Linked DNA regions of Undibacterium sp. KW1. The protein of the gene in region 1 interacts with the protein of each later gene in a pairwise test. Links are inferred from orthologs where the notes say so. Each region holds a gene or a part of one and is shown on either strand. Other genes may lie near its edges.

The links. The genes of interacting proteins can lie anywhere in the genome.
Region 2: the proteins of accC (region 1) and cysM interact in binary tests that used the Escherichia coli proteins (3 or more experiments, as listed by UniProt). The link is inferred for Undibacterium sp. KW1 from one-to-one orthologs.

What each region holds. Positions count from the first base shown.
Region 1 is NZ_AP018439.1:5,053,083-5,058,686, forward strand. What follows is about bases 1-2,837. They hold accC (acetyl-CoA carboxylase biotin carboxylase subunit), read right to left. Parts: upstream 2,185-2,837; coding sequence 817-2,184; downstream 1-816. Other genes in these bases: prmA (50S ribosomal protein L11 methyltransferase), read right to left, coding at 1-364; accB (acetyl-CoA carboxylase biotin carboxyl carrier protein), read right to left, coding at 2,295-2,750. Also shown: aroQ (type II 3-dehydroquinate dehydratase), read right to left, coding at 2,896-3,333; UNDKW_RS22740 (TlpA disulfide reductase family protein), read right to left, coding at 3,412-3,948; UNDKW_RS22745 (VIT and VWA domain-containing protein), read right to left, coding at 4,236-5,604. UniProt on the Escherichia coli protein: This protein is a component of the acetyl coenzyme A carboxylase complex; first, biotin carboxylase catalyzes the carboxylation of the carrier protein and then the transcarboxylase transfers the carboxyl group to form malonyl-CoA.
Region 2 is NZ_AP018439.1:3,903,301-3,909,062, reverse strand. What follows is about bases 1,448-4,442. They hold cysM (cysteine synthase CysM), read left to right. Parts: upstream 1,448-2,491; coding sequence 2,492-3,394; downstream 3,395-4,442. Other genes in these bases: UNDKW_RS17480 (hypothetical protein), read right to left, coding at 3,870-4,169; UNDKW_RS17485 (hypothetical protein), read left to right, coding at 3,582-3,749; UNDKW_RS17495 (helix-hairpin-helix domain-containing protein), read left to right, coding at 1,757-2,218; UNDKW_RS17500 (LysR family transcriptional regulator), read left to right, coding at 1,448-1,590. Outside these bases: UNDKW_RS17510 (class III extradiol ring-cleavage dioxygenase), read right to left, coding at 1-23; UNDKW_RS17505 (DoxX family protein), read right to left, coding at 56-502; more of UNDKW_RS17500, read left to right, coding at 673-1,447; mltB (lytic murein transglycosylase B), read right to left, coding at 4,505-5,650; UNDKW_RS17470 (DUF3488 and transglutaminase-like domain-containing protein), read right to left, coding at 5,671-5,762. UniProt on the Escherichia coli protein: Two cysteine synthase enzymes are found. Both catalyze the same reaction. Cysteine synthase B can also use thiosulfate in place of sulfide to give cysteine thiosulfonate as a product.

The DNA of each region.
Region 1 (5,604 bases):
CGACCCAGATATTCTTGCCGATATGGATAGGGGCAAACTGCGATTGCGTCAGGCGCACCCAGTCTTGCTCTTCGACATTGCGGGTGATATAGGCTGGCACGGCTGTCAGGCCAACCGCAGCGGCAGCTTCAGCCACCAGTTCGGCGTGATCGGCATCGATATCGGCCAGGGCAACCACTCGGCTGCGATCCCAGGCAGCTTCGTCAGGTTCCATGCCTGGCTCACCAAACAGCGGGCGTTCAGCATCCGTACCTTCATCGGCATCTTCCACGGACACCGACAAGGCACCCGCATCCATCAAAGCGTCCGACAAAGCCTCAGCCTGCTCACGCGCTACTTCTATGACTATTTCTATCCAGCCCATATTGCTACTTTCTTACGTTCTATATACAGCGTTATTACTTCCAGAAACTTCAAAGTACTTCAAGACCAAAAGGCTCACCACAGAGACAGCACCGAGATGCACAGAGAAAAAATCACTCATCGACGCGACGCATATAAAGATGAATATGCTGTGTTTGTTTAACTTCATGCGTTAAAAATCTCAATAGCAAAAAGCTTACCACAGAGGCTCCATAACAAAGCCAAAAGCACAGGGAAAAACTTGTGTTTTCTCTGTGCTTCTTTTTGACGGCATTTTTTTACATCCCGCCTATTCTCGTAGGTTGGGCCACGTTTCATCAGCCCAACACTGGGCCTCAACAAACATATACGTCATTCCAGCGCCGAGTGTTGGGCTGGTAAACCGTAGCCCAACCTACACTCCAAAGCCTTACTCCGTGACTCGGTGTTGAAAGGTCTTAAGGTCTTAAGCTCTTACTTACTTTTCTTCGACAACTCCGGCATATCTGCAAGCTTATGCTCAAGGTAGTGAATATTCGTACCACCTTCAATAAAGCGCGCATCTATCATCAGCTCGCGGTGCAGGGGGATGTTGGTTTGTATGCCCTCCACCACCATCTCTGACAAAGCGATCTGCATGCGTCGGATAGCCTGTTCGCGGGTTTCGCCATAAGCGATGACCTTGCCTATCATGGAATCATAATTCGGCGGCACGAAATAACCTGCGTAGGCATGCGAATCCACCCGTATGCCAGGGCCACCTGGTGTATGCCAGGAGGTGATGCGACCTGGCGAAGGGATGAACTTGAACGGGTCTTCGGCATTGATACGGCATTCAATGGCATGACCCTTGAGTGCGATATCGGTTTGCTTGAAGCGCAGCTTTTCATTGAAGGCGATGCGGATTTGCTCTTGCACGATATCAACACCAGTAATCATTTCTGTCACTGGATGCTCAACCTGAACGCGGGTATTCATTTCGATGAAATAGAATTCGCCGTTTTCGTACAAGAATTCAAAAGTACCAGCGCCACGATAACCGATCTTGCGGCAGGCGGCAGCGCAGCGGTCACCGATTTTTTCTATGATCTTGCGCGGGATGCCAGGTGCAGGTGCCTCTTCGATAACTTTTTGATGACGGCGCTGCATGGAGCAATCTCGCTCACCGAGCCAGATGGCATTGCCGTGCTGGTCAGCCAGGATCTGGATTTCCACGTGACGTGGGTCTTCCAGAAACTTTTCCATATACACTTCTGGATTACCAAATGCTGCACCAGCCTCTGTCTTGGTCATGGTGACTGCATTGAGCAAAGCTGCTTCAGTATGCACCACACGCATGCCACGTCCACCACCGCCGCCAGCGGCCTTGATGATGACCGGGTAGCCGACCTTGCGGGCTGTTTGTACGATGACTTTAGGGTCGTCTGGCAATGCGCCTTCAGAGCCTGGTACACAAGGCACACCAGCCTTGATCATGGCATGCTTGGCAGATACTTTGTCACCCATCATGCGTATGGATTCTGCACGCGGGCCGATGAAAACAAAACCGGATTGCTCTACACGTTCAGCAAAGTCGGCGTTTTCAGACAAAAAACCATAACCAGGGTGGATAGCCTGGGCATCTGTCACTTCAGCGGCGCTGATAATGGCTGGCATGCTCAGGTAACTTAAATTCGACGGAGCCGGGCCTATGCAAACAGATTCGTCAGCCAGCTTCACATATTTTGCTTCGCGGTCAGCCTCAGAGTGCACGACCACGGTTTTGATACCCATCTCGCGGCAGGCGCGCTGTATGCGTAGCGCGATTTCACCACGATTGGCGATAAGAATTTTTTCAAACATGATTTAACTTTGCGGTGGCAATGGTTGCAATTGCGTGAGCAGGAAACACGGTCCGGTCATTTTGCCCTCAACACGGGCACAGGACTTGAGTTTGCACACGCGCGCCTGGATCAGCCAATCACGAACAGCGGCTGGCCGTATTCAACAGGCTGACCATTTTCAACCAGAATCTGTTTGATCGTGCCTGTGAAATCGCTTTCGATTTCATTCAGCAATTTCATTGCTTCAATAATGCAGAGGGTGTCGCCAGCATTGACGCTTTTGCCAATATCAGCAAAAGGCGCTGCGCCAGGAGCAGAAGAACGGTAGAAAGTACCAACCATAGGGGATTTGACGATATGACCATCCGGTACCACTGGTGCGGCGGCGACAGGAGCGGCGGCGGCTGGCGCGGCAGCTGGCATCATTTGCTGGTGCTGCGGCTGCTGCATCATGACTACCTGGTTTTGCGGCATCGCAGAAGATTTGACGATGCGGACCTTGCCTTCACCTTCAGTCACTTCGAGTTCAGCGATATCTGATTCTGCTACGAGGTCGATCAGGGTCTTGAGTTTTCTTAAATCCATGTGGAATCCCCTTGAAAAAAGTGGTTCTGAATTAATTGGGACGCACAATACTGAGCAGGAAAACAGCTCTGCAATTGCCGCCGAAGTTTGGATTATATACGAAATAAGCTGACATTATCAGCAAATTACGCGAAGATGCGAGAATTTAAATATTTTTCAGGGAAAAGTCAATCGCCAGGCGATAACCTTCAGTACCGAGGCCGCAGATGACGCCTTTGGCAATTGCAGACAAGTATGAATGATGTCTGAAGGATTCTCTTTGATGTACATTCGATATATGTACTTCTATAAACGGGATCGCCACACCTGCCAGCGCATCCCTCAGGGCAACGCTGGTATGCGTCAGGCCGCCCGGGTTGATGATAATAGCATCGACTTGCTCATTGCGGGCAGCATGGATGCGGTCAATTAATGCGCCTTCGTGATTACTTTGAAAAAATGACAACTCTGCGCCAGCTGTTTTTGCCTGTTCCTGCGCTGCAGCCTCTATCTCAGCCAGGGTAGTGGCCCCATAGGTGGCAGGCTCGCGCGTGCCGAGCAGATTCAGATTGGGGCCATTCAGCAGCAAGAGTTTGCGCGCCATAGTCACATTCAATTTGACGAAGATGGCCGCATTTTGCCGCTAATCGACGCAGATTGGCAAGGAAAAACGACGCGTCTTCTATTTTTCCAAAGAATATTTGGCAATATCGGTATGCAATTCATCCATCTTCAGGCGGCCAAGATAGGATTTCACGACCTTGCCTTCGGCATTAATCAACACGGTAAACGGCAAGCCGCCACCAGTATTACCTAATTGACGCGACAGCTCAGAACCTTCCATGCCCGCAGAAAACAAGGGATAGCTGATTTTATATTTTTTTGCAAAATCAGCAATATTTGTCGGGCTATCTATGCCCAAGCCCAAAATCTGTATGGACTTGCCCTTGTATCCATCTTGCATGGTTGATAACTCAGGCATTTCCTGCACGCAAGGTGCGCACCAGGTTGCCCAAAAATTCACGACCAGGAACTTACCCTGCCACTCCGCCATCGATTGCGGTTTACCTTCGCTATCCTTGAACTGCTGCGCCATCAATTGCGCGACCGACTTGTCGGCAGGTGGCTTGGGCGTGGTCTGGCGGTTGCCCGCGTAGATACCCAAACCCGCAAACAGCAAACCCAGCGCGACTGCCAGGCCAATAAACTTCTTATTCATAAATACCCACTCACATAAATCCAAAATCACGGCTCAAGGCAGGGATATTAGCCTAGCTGGGAGATTTATGCTGCATAAGTAAGTGATGCGGGATAGATGGCGAACCGTCATCAGGCTCCCTTCACCGAAACTCTATTATGCGTTTGACATTAAAAATGGATAAACCGGGCCTGCTGAGTCTATTTATCTCGACCACATATACGGGGAGAGTCGTTTGATGCGAAAGCAGGACACCATGCCTTGCAAAATGTCCCTGCCCGCCCCTGACTCAGACTGATACAGCTTGCCTACCCTTCCATATTCATCAAAAAGATAGACTCTGACCAGGTTACAGCATCAAGCTCCCGCACTGTTTTGCGTAGCTGGGCTTCCAGCCTGACACTGGCAGCAGGGTTTGCTGACACACTGAGCAATTGCGCAGTATCCGCACTTGTCCTGCCGCTCACCTGCAGCCCTGCCCTCTTCTCTTGCGATGGCAGCAGGCGTTCCAGCATTTCTGGTTCAGCCATGATGCTGAAGAAGAGTTTAATGACTTGCTGTGGGCTGAGCTGGTCTTTGCAGTCTTCCCAGATTGCCAGTTCCAGCCATTCAATGACAGCTTCACCCAGCAGTATCTTCCTGAGCCCGGCAAAACTGTCTGGCCACAATTGCTCATCGAAGTATCTGAGCAAGAGTGTCAGGCCCAGCGGTGTCAGCCCCTGGTAATGCATGTCACGGCGGATTACCCTGTCTGCCCCGACAACGCTGGCGTATTCAAAAAACGCTTGCATTGCCTCTGCATCAAGTACCAACCATTTTGCGACAGGCGATGGCAAATTACTGGCGTCCATGTAGCGCTCGCCCGATTCACCAGCCATGTCCAGAGCGGCCCGTTTCGACAATTTCCAGGTCGCCAGCCTGCTTCGCAGGTCCGGCGGCGCAGCAGCCACAGGTGCTGCCAGCATGGACAAGGAATAGGCCGCACCACCGGCGGCAGCGGGCGCAGCCATGACCGGCGCGGAGCAAACACCGCCCGCGATAGCTCCCAGCCCACCCCAGCCTGCTGGCAACATGTGAGCGACTTCTATCAAGGCTGGCATATCCAGTGGTTTCTCATCTTCGGCTCTTTCCTCGACGATCAGGAAGCTGGTTTCTGCTGAGATCAATTGATATTGCACCGCCAGCTCCTGCACGACAGATACCTGCTCAGTCATGCCTTGCATGCCGGACAAATAAGTCGCTGCAGCCACGCGTGACAAACTGCTTTCAGCCTGCAAGTCCGCTGTCAATGCAAGGCTGCCCAATTCGACTTCTTCTGCCTGCCCCGACAAGCGGCCAAACAGCTTCATCTGACCCTCAGGTTTTTCTGGCAAGAGATAAAACATATTCAGGGTTTCACCTTTGAAGACACTTGCAGGCAAAGCCGTGGACCACAGTGGCTGGCTGGCAAAGCCGGTGTCGATGCGGATATCCTGCCAGACTGGTGAACGCAACTTCATGAACATGCGCAGGATGGCGGGTGCCACGTCTTCGCCCGGCGCCACATATTCACAAGAGCCACCACTGGCCCTGGCCAGGCGTTCCAGATGCACTTCTGCCGGGCTGGAACCTATGCCAACAATAAACACCCTTTGCCCGGCAGCGCGGGCACTGCTGATCAGGCTATCGACGCTGTCG
Region 2 (5,762 bases), 1.1 Mb from region 1 along the record:
ATAAAATAAGTAGGTAGACGCATGTTTGAAAATTCAAAGTTTCTGCAAAAATTTCTTAATTGCGTGGCAGGATGGGCACACGTTTCCCACGGCCCCATAGTACAAATGCACACAATGCCAATAAAACAAAGTTCATCGGTAATACCATCAATTCACCACGTGAGGTGTGAAAAATGACTGCAAACACTTGGAGCACGATGCTGGCTGCAGTTGCCACTATCCCCAGTCCAGGCAGTATGCGTGTCAGTGACGGTAACAACATTCCCAATCCGCCTGCCAGGTCAATCAGGCCGATGATGCGTACAAAGCTCTCAGAATATTGACCAGTCCAGGGCATCATCTGGCTAAGTGCGGCTATAGGGGTGGTGAGTTTTGTCAGCCCTGCACCACAAAACACAAATGCGAGTAATACTTGTGCTATCCATAGACTAATTTTTAGTGCTTTGCTGGCCGCGATGGGCTTGTCGGTTTGGGTGAAAGAATTGGAAGTATTGGTCGTCATGTCTGGCTCCATTTTGAAAAAATGTTGATCCTGCTGGTGACGGAAACTAAGGCCTAGCTCCGATGTTGAGGATCATAATGTTTCCCAATTCGGAAATCGATGGTGGTAAAGTCATTGATTCATTTCCAAAATAGGCAACATTGATCACGAACATCGGATGGAGGTACCGCATGGATGAACTTGAACTCAATGGCATCAGGGTTTTTCGCGAAATCATCGAGTCGGGCAGTTTTACCGCTGCCGCTGACAGGTTGGGCATGGCTGCACCCATGGTCAGCAAGCATGTTGCGAGGCTGGAGCGCAAACTGGGTGCCCGACTATTGAATCGCAGCAGTCGCAGCATGAGCCTGACTGAAGCTGGCAAAACCTTTTATGAGCAAGGTCGGCAGGCGCTGGATATTCTGGATGCGGCTGTGGCCGCCGTGGCACATGACAGTGGCCCGCCGCGTGGTGAATTGAAAATCAGCGCCCCGGTCTGGTTCGCCACACCCAGATTCGCTAGTCTGCTGACGGAATTTCGTCAAACATACCCGGAAATACGACTCGACCTGTATCTCGATAATCACATGGTGGATTTGGTGGCTGATGGCTTTGACCTGGCGCTGCGCGCAACGGCAGAGCCATCGGCTAACCTGATTGCGAGACAGCTTTGTACCACACATTTTTATTTAGTCGCGACACCAGCGTATCTGCGCATGCTGAAGGCTGCCGCCGACCCGGCAGAATCATTGACAGTCGCAACAATTTTCCCCAACTATTTGCAACTGGAACGGCTGAAGCTCTCAATCATGGCTGGTTCCATCCCGCTGAAACTGGATGCAGTCATGAAATCCAGTGATACCACAATGAGCTACCATTGTGTGTTGGCTGGTATGGGGGCCGCTTTCCTCCCGGCCTGGCTGGTGGCCAGTGATCTGGAATCCGGACGCCTGCTTCAAGTTAACAACCACGAACCTGGGTTTGCCAGTCATTTGTTCGCTGTGTACACGAGTCGACGTCAGATGCCGCCCAAGTTACGCTGCTTTATTGATTTTCTTATCGAGAAATTAAGCGATCAGCAACCGGACGGATTTGCAATATTCAAATAAACCCTTTTGCAGGCCATATCCCTGAAAGAAATCTGTGAAATACTTGTCAACGACTTGCAACTTGCATCGTTGGTATACCTACAGGAATGGAACTCAAACCGGACTGTGGCTGAATAAAAATAGTTGTCCAATTCAATGTTTGTTCAATTTAAGAGGGAGTATTCGCATGATTAAGAAATTGATGTTTGCTATGCTGGCTTTGTTGGCTGCTACTGGTTTTGCATTCGCCGATGTCGATGTCAATAAAGGTGACCAGGCCGCACTCGATGGTATCAAGGGCATAGGCCCAGCCAAATCCAAGGCCATCATCGAAGAACGTACCAAGAACGGTGCCTTCAAGGATTGGGCAGATTTTGAAAGCCGTGTCAAAGGCATAGGCGAAAAAAGCTCCACTAAATTGTCTGAAGCAGGTTTGACTGTCAATGGCCAGGCTAAACCTGGTGCAGCAGCAAAACCAGCGGCCAGCGCAGCTCCTGCCAAAGGTGCAAAAGCAGATAAAGCTGCAGCGAAGGCAGAGAAAGCAGAAAAACCTGCGCCAGCAGCGTCTGCAACAGCAGCACCAGCGTCAACAGCGGCACCAAAAGCTTCTGCTGCGGCATCTGCAGCTTCCAAGGCCAGCGCAAAATAAGTCTGATTCTTCAGTTCTTTTGTTGAACTGACAGTTTCACAAAACCCCGGAAGTGATTCCGGGGTTTTTTATTAGCTTATTTAAATTCTGTATAAGCCTGATTGGTGCTTGCGAGTGGGTTGCAAAGGCTTGATTTGTCTATGAGAAGCTGATTTTTATCAGCCTTTGCGGGGTGTTTTTCAAACAAAGTGCTTGCTTATGCGGCAAGCGTCTTAAGGTAACTGCGTTTAGAATAAGACTTTGTCTTTTTAAGCTGTTGTTAAGCTGTTTATCATGACCTATCTGACCATCGAAGACACCATAGGCAATACACCGCTCGTTAGATTGCAGCGCATACCCGGTGATGAAAACCGGCGCCGCAACAATATCATCCTGGGCAAACTGGAAGGGAATAATCCCGCTGGTTCTGTCAAGGACAGGCCTGCCTTATCCATGATCAAGAGGGCAGAAGAACGTGGCCGCATCAAACCTGGTGATACTTTGATCGAGGCCACCAGCGGCAATACCGGCATTGCCCTTGCCATGGCTGCTGCCATGCGTGGTTACAAGATGATCTTGCTGATGCCAGAAAACCTGAGCATAGAGCGTCGCCAGAGCATGGCTGCTTACGGGGCGCAAATCATGCTGACTCCCAAGACCGGCGGCATGGAATATGCGCGTGACCTGGCAGAGCAAATGCAGGCAGAAGGGCAGGGTGTGATACTCGACCAGTTCGCCAATCCGGATAATCCGCTCGCGCACTACGAAGCCACAGGGCCAGAAATCTGGCGCGACACCAAGGGCCAGGTCACCCACTTTGTCAGCGCCATGGGAACTACCGGTACCATCATGGGGGTATCTGCTTATCTGAAGGAGCAGAATCCACAGATACGCATCGTCGGTGCACAGCCGGAAGAGGGTTCGCAGATACCAGGCATACGCAAATGGCCAGAGGCTTACATGCCCAAGATTTTTGATAAAGCCAGAGTTGATCAGGTGGAGTCAGTCACGCAGGCTGATGCTGAACAAATGGCCCGCAGGATGGCCGTGGAAGAGGGCATATTTTGTGGTATTTCTGCCGCAGGTGCTTGCGAAATCGCTTTGCGTATCGCCCAGACGGTAGAAAACGCCACAATAGTCTTCGTTGTTTGTGATCGTGGCGACCGGTATTTATCGACAGGTGTGTTTCCAGCCTGAGCAGTCGCATCATAGCGAGTGCCGCCCCGCACTCGTTGATTGAGCCAAAGATGTGGCTTGCTGATGTAATTGCAGGCATGACCGAGTGGATAGCGTGTATATCTTGCAGGTGCAGGTGCAAGTGACAGGACTAAGGCATACAGCTAAGTTATATAGCTACTCACATCGCTACTCATATAGCCAGATCATGAAGGGCACTGCTAGATGTGATGAACTGGCCAAGGCGAGCGGTTTGGCTGCTGCCATTCGTGCACGCATTGTCATGGCGCTCTGCCATGGAAATCTCCAGGCACTCAATTTATTGCACTTCTCCGGCAGCTTTACATCAAGCTGTCATAAATCCGGCGCACAATAAAAACAAGAAAAAAAATACCGAAATCACGCTTGTGGCGCATTTTCGGTATTTTTCAATGTAGCAGTTTTCCTGACAACCCGAAGGTCAAACAGGCCAGCAAGCACTGATCAAATTAAAGACTTATGCTGCGTCTTTTGGTTTGAATTGCTTGTCGCTGATACGGAATTTCGCACGACGGTCGCCCATCAATTCGCGCAATTCTTTGATGCTGACATCGCTGATTTCATGCATGCGGATCAGCAGTGATGCGCCGACCGGCAGGCGACGATGCCTGATTTTACTGATTACTGGTGGTGCCACTTCCAATGCTCTGGAGAGTGCTGCATCATTTTTCAAATGCAATTGCTTGATCAGAGTATCCAACAGATTGTTAGGATCATAGTCGATTTCATCGGATTCAAGCTGGGTCAAATTTGCCATAATTACCTCGCTGTGTAGTTTATTGACGCTTAATTAGTTGCCTCAATAAAAAATTAATCAAACGGTAATATTGTATCTTTAAAATATAATTTGCTTGTCAGAAAAATAGCAAACCATTGTTAAATCTCTTGACACTTTGCTTAGTTAAGAAGTAAATGTGTCAACTAGATAACAACACTTTAGTTTAGAAAATACTGAATGGCAATGTTTATTCCAGTAATTAGTTACTAGAATAACATAAATTAACAATTTTATTTGGTTTATTAAAATCTGTTAAATTGCGAGCTTCTTCTTCCATCACTCTGTGATGCGGCGTTAAACACATTAAGTGAGAATTATTTTTGTCTGGCCAAGGCAATGACGCGACCCAGATCATAGACTGACATTGCATAAAAATAACTGCGGTTATACAAGGTAATCGCGTAAAAATTTTCTGTTGCAAACCAGTACTCTGTTGCGTCATTGCCATTTTGCAGATCGACAAGCCCATAGGGGATATTTGTTGGTGCATCGCTACTGGCTGTTGTCGCGATGGCTTTTAAGTCCTGCAACTGATAGCTGGCCTGCAAACCTTTGCCCAAGACCGTGCTGAGTTGCTCACTTTTTTCGCTCACGACCAGGGTAGCGGGAAATGCCACGGGCAGATTGCGCTTCCAGCCATGTACTGCCAGATAATGGGCGACACTGCCTATCGCATCCACCGGTGAATCTGTCAGGTTGATTTTGCCGTCACCATCAAAATCCACTGCATATTTCCTGATGCTGCCAGGCATGAATTGAGGCCAGCCTATCGCGCCTGCGTAAGAGCCTTTAAACACAAAAGGATCAAGCGAGGCTTCCCTGGACATCAGCAACATGTTTTCCAGCTCCCCCCGGAAGAATTGCATGCGTGCATCGCGCGTTGGCGTGTCGGGATAATCAAAGGCCAGCGTAGTCAGCACATCCATGACGCGAAAGCCGCCAGTCTGCTTGCCAAAGATGGTTTCTACACCAATCAGGCCAACGATAATTTCTGGTGGCACGCCATATTCCTGCTCGGCTTTGGCGAGGGCATCGGCATATTTATCCCAAAAAGCGACGCCGGCTTCAATACGGTAAGGCTCGACAAAGCGGGCGCGGTAGGCTTTCCAGTTCTTGGGTTTACCTGCCGGAGCAGGGCGCATCAGTTGCCTGGCGGTTTCTATGTATCTGGCTTGCTTGAAGATGGCTTTCAATTCTGCTTCGGTATAGCCATGCTTGCTGACCATTTCCGAGATGAAGCTGGATACTTCCTTCCATTGCTCAAAATGGCTTTCATCTTTTTTTGCCTTGGCAGCCGGGGCAGAACTGGCTGCTGCCGTGCTGCTTACAGGCTTTTTCACATGTTTTTTTTCTGTTGCATGTGCTTCGCCCGAGGTGAGCAGGGCGACTGCGATAATGAGTGAGTAGATGCTATTTAGCAGGATGCCTGGCTGGCGTGATGCGTGGGATGTCAGAGAGATCAAAATACGTCTATTAATAATTAGCGGCATGCTGCCAGCAAGGTTTTCAAACGCCGGATCAGTGTACTTTCCGGACCTGGGTCTTTGCCGTAGCGGGCACTTGCGTACAGTG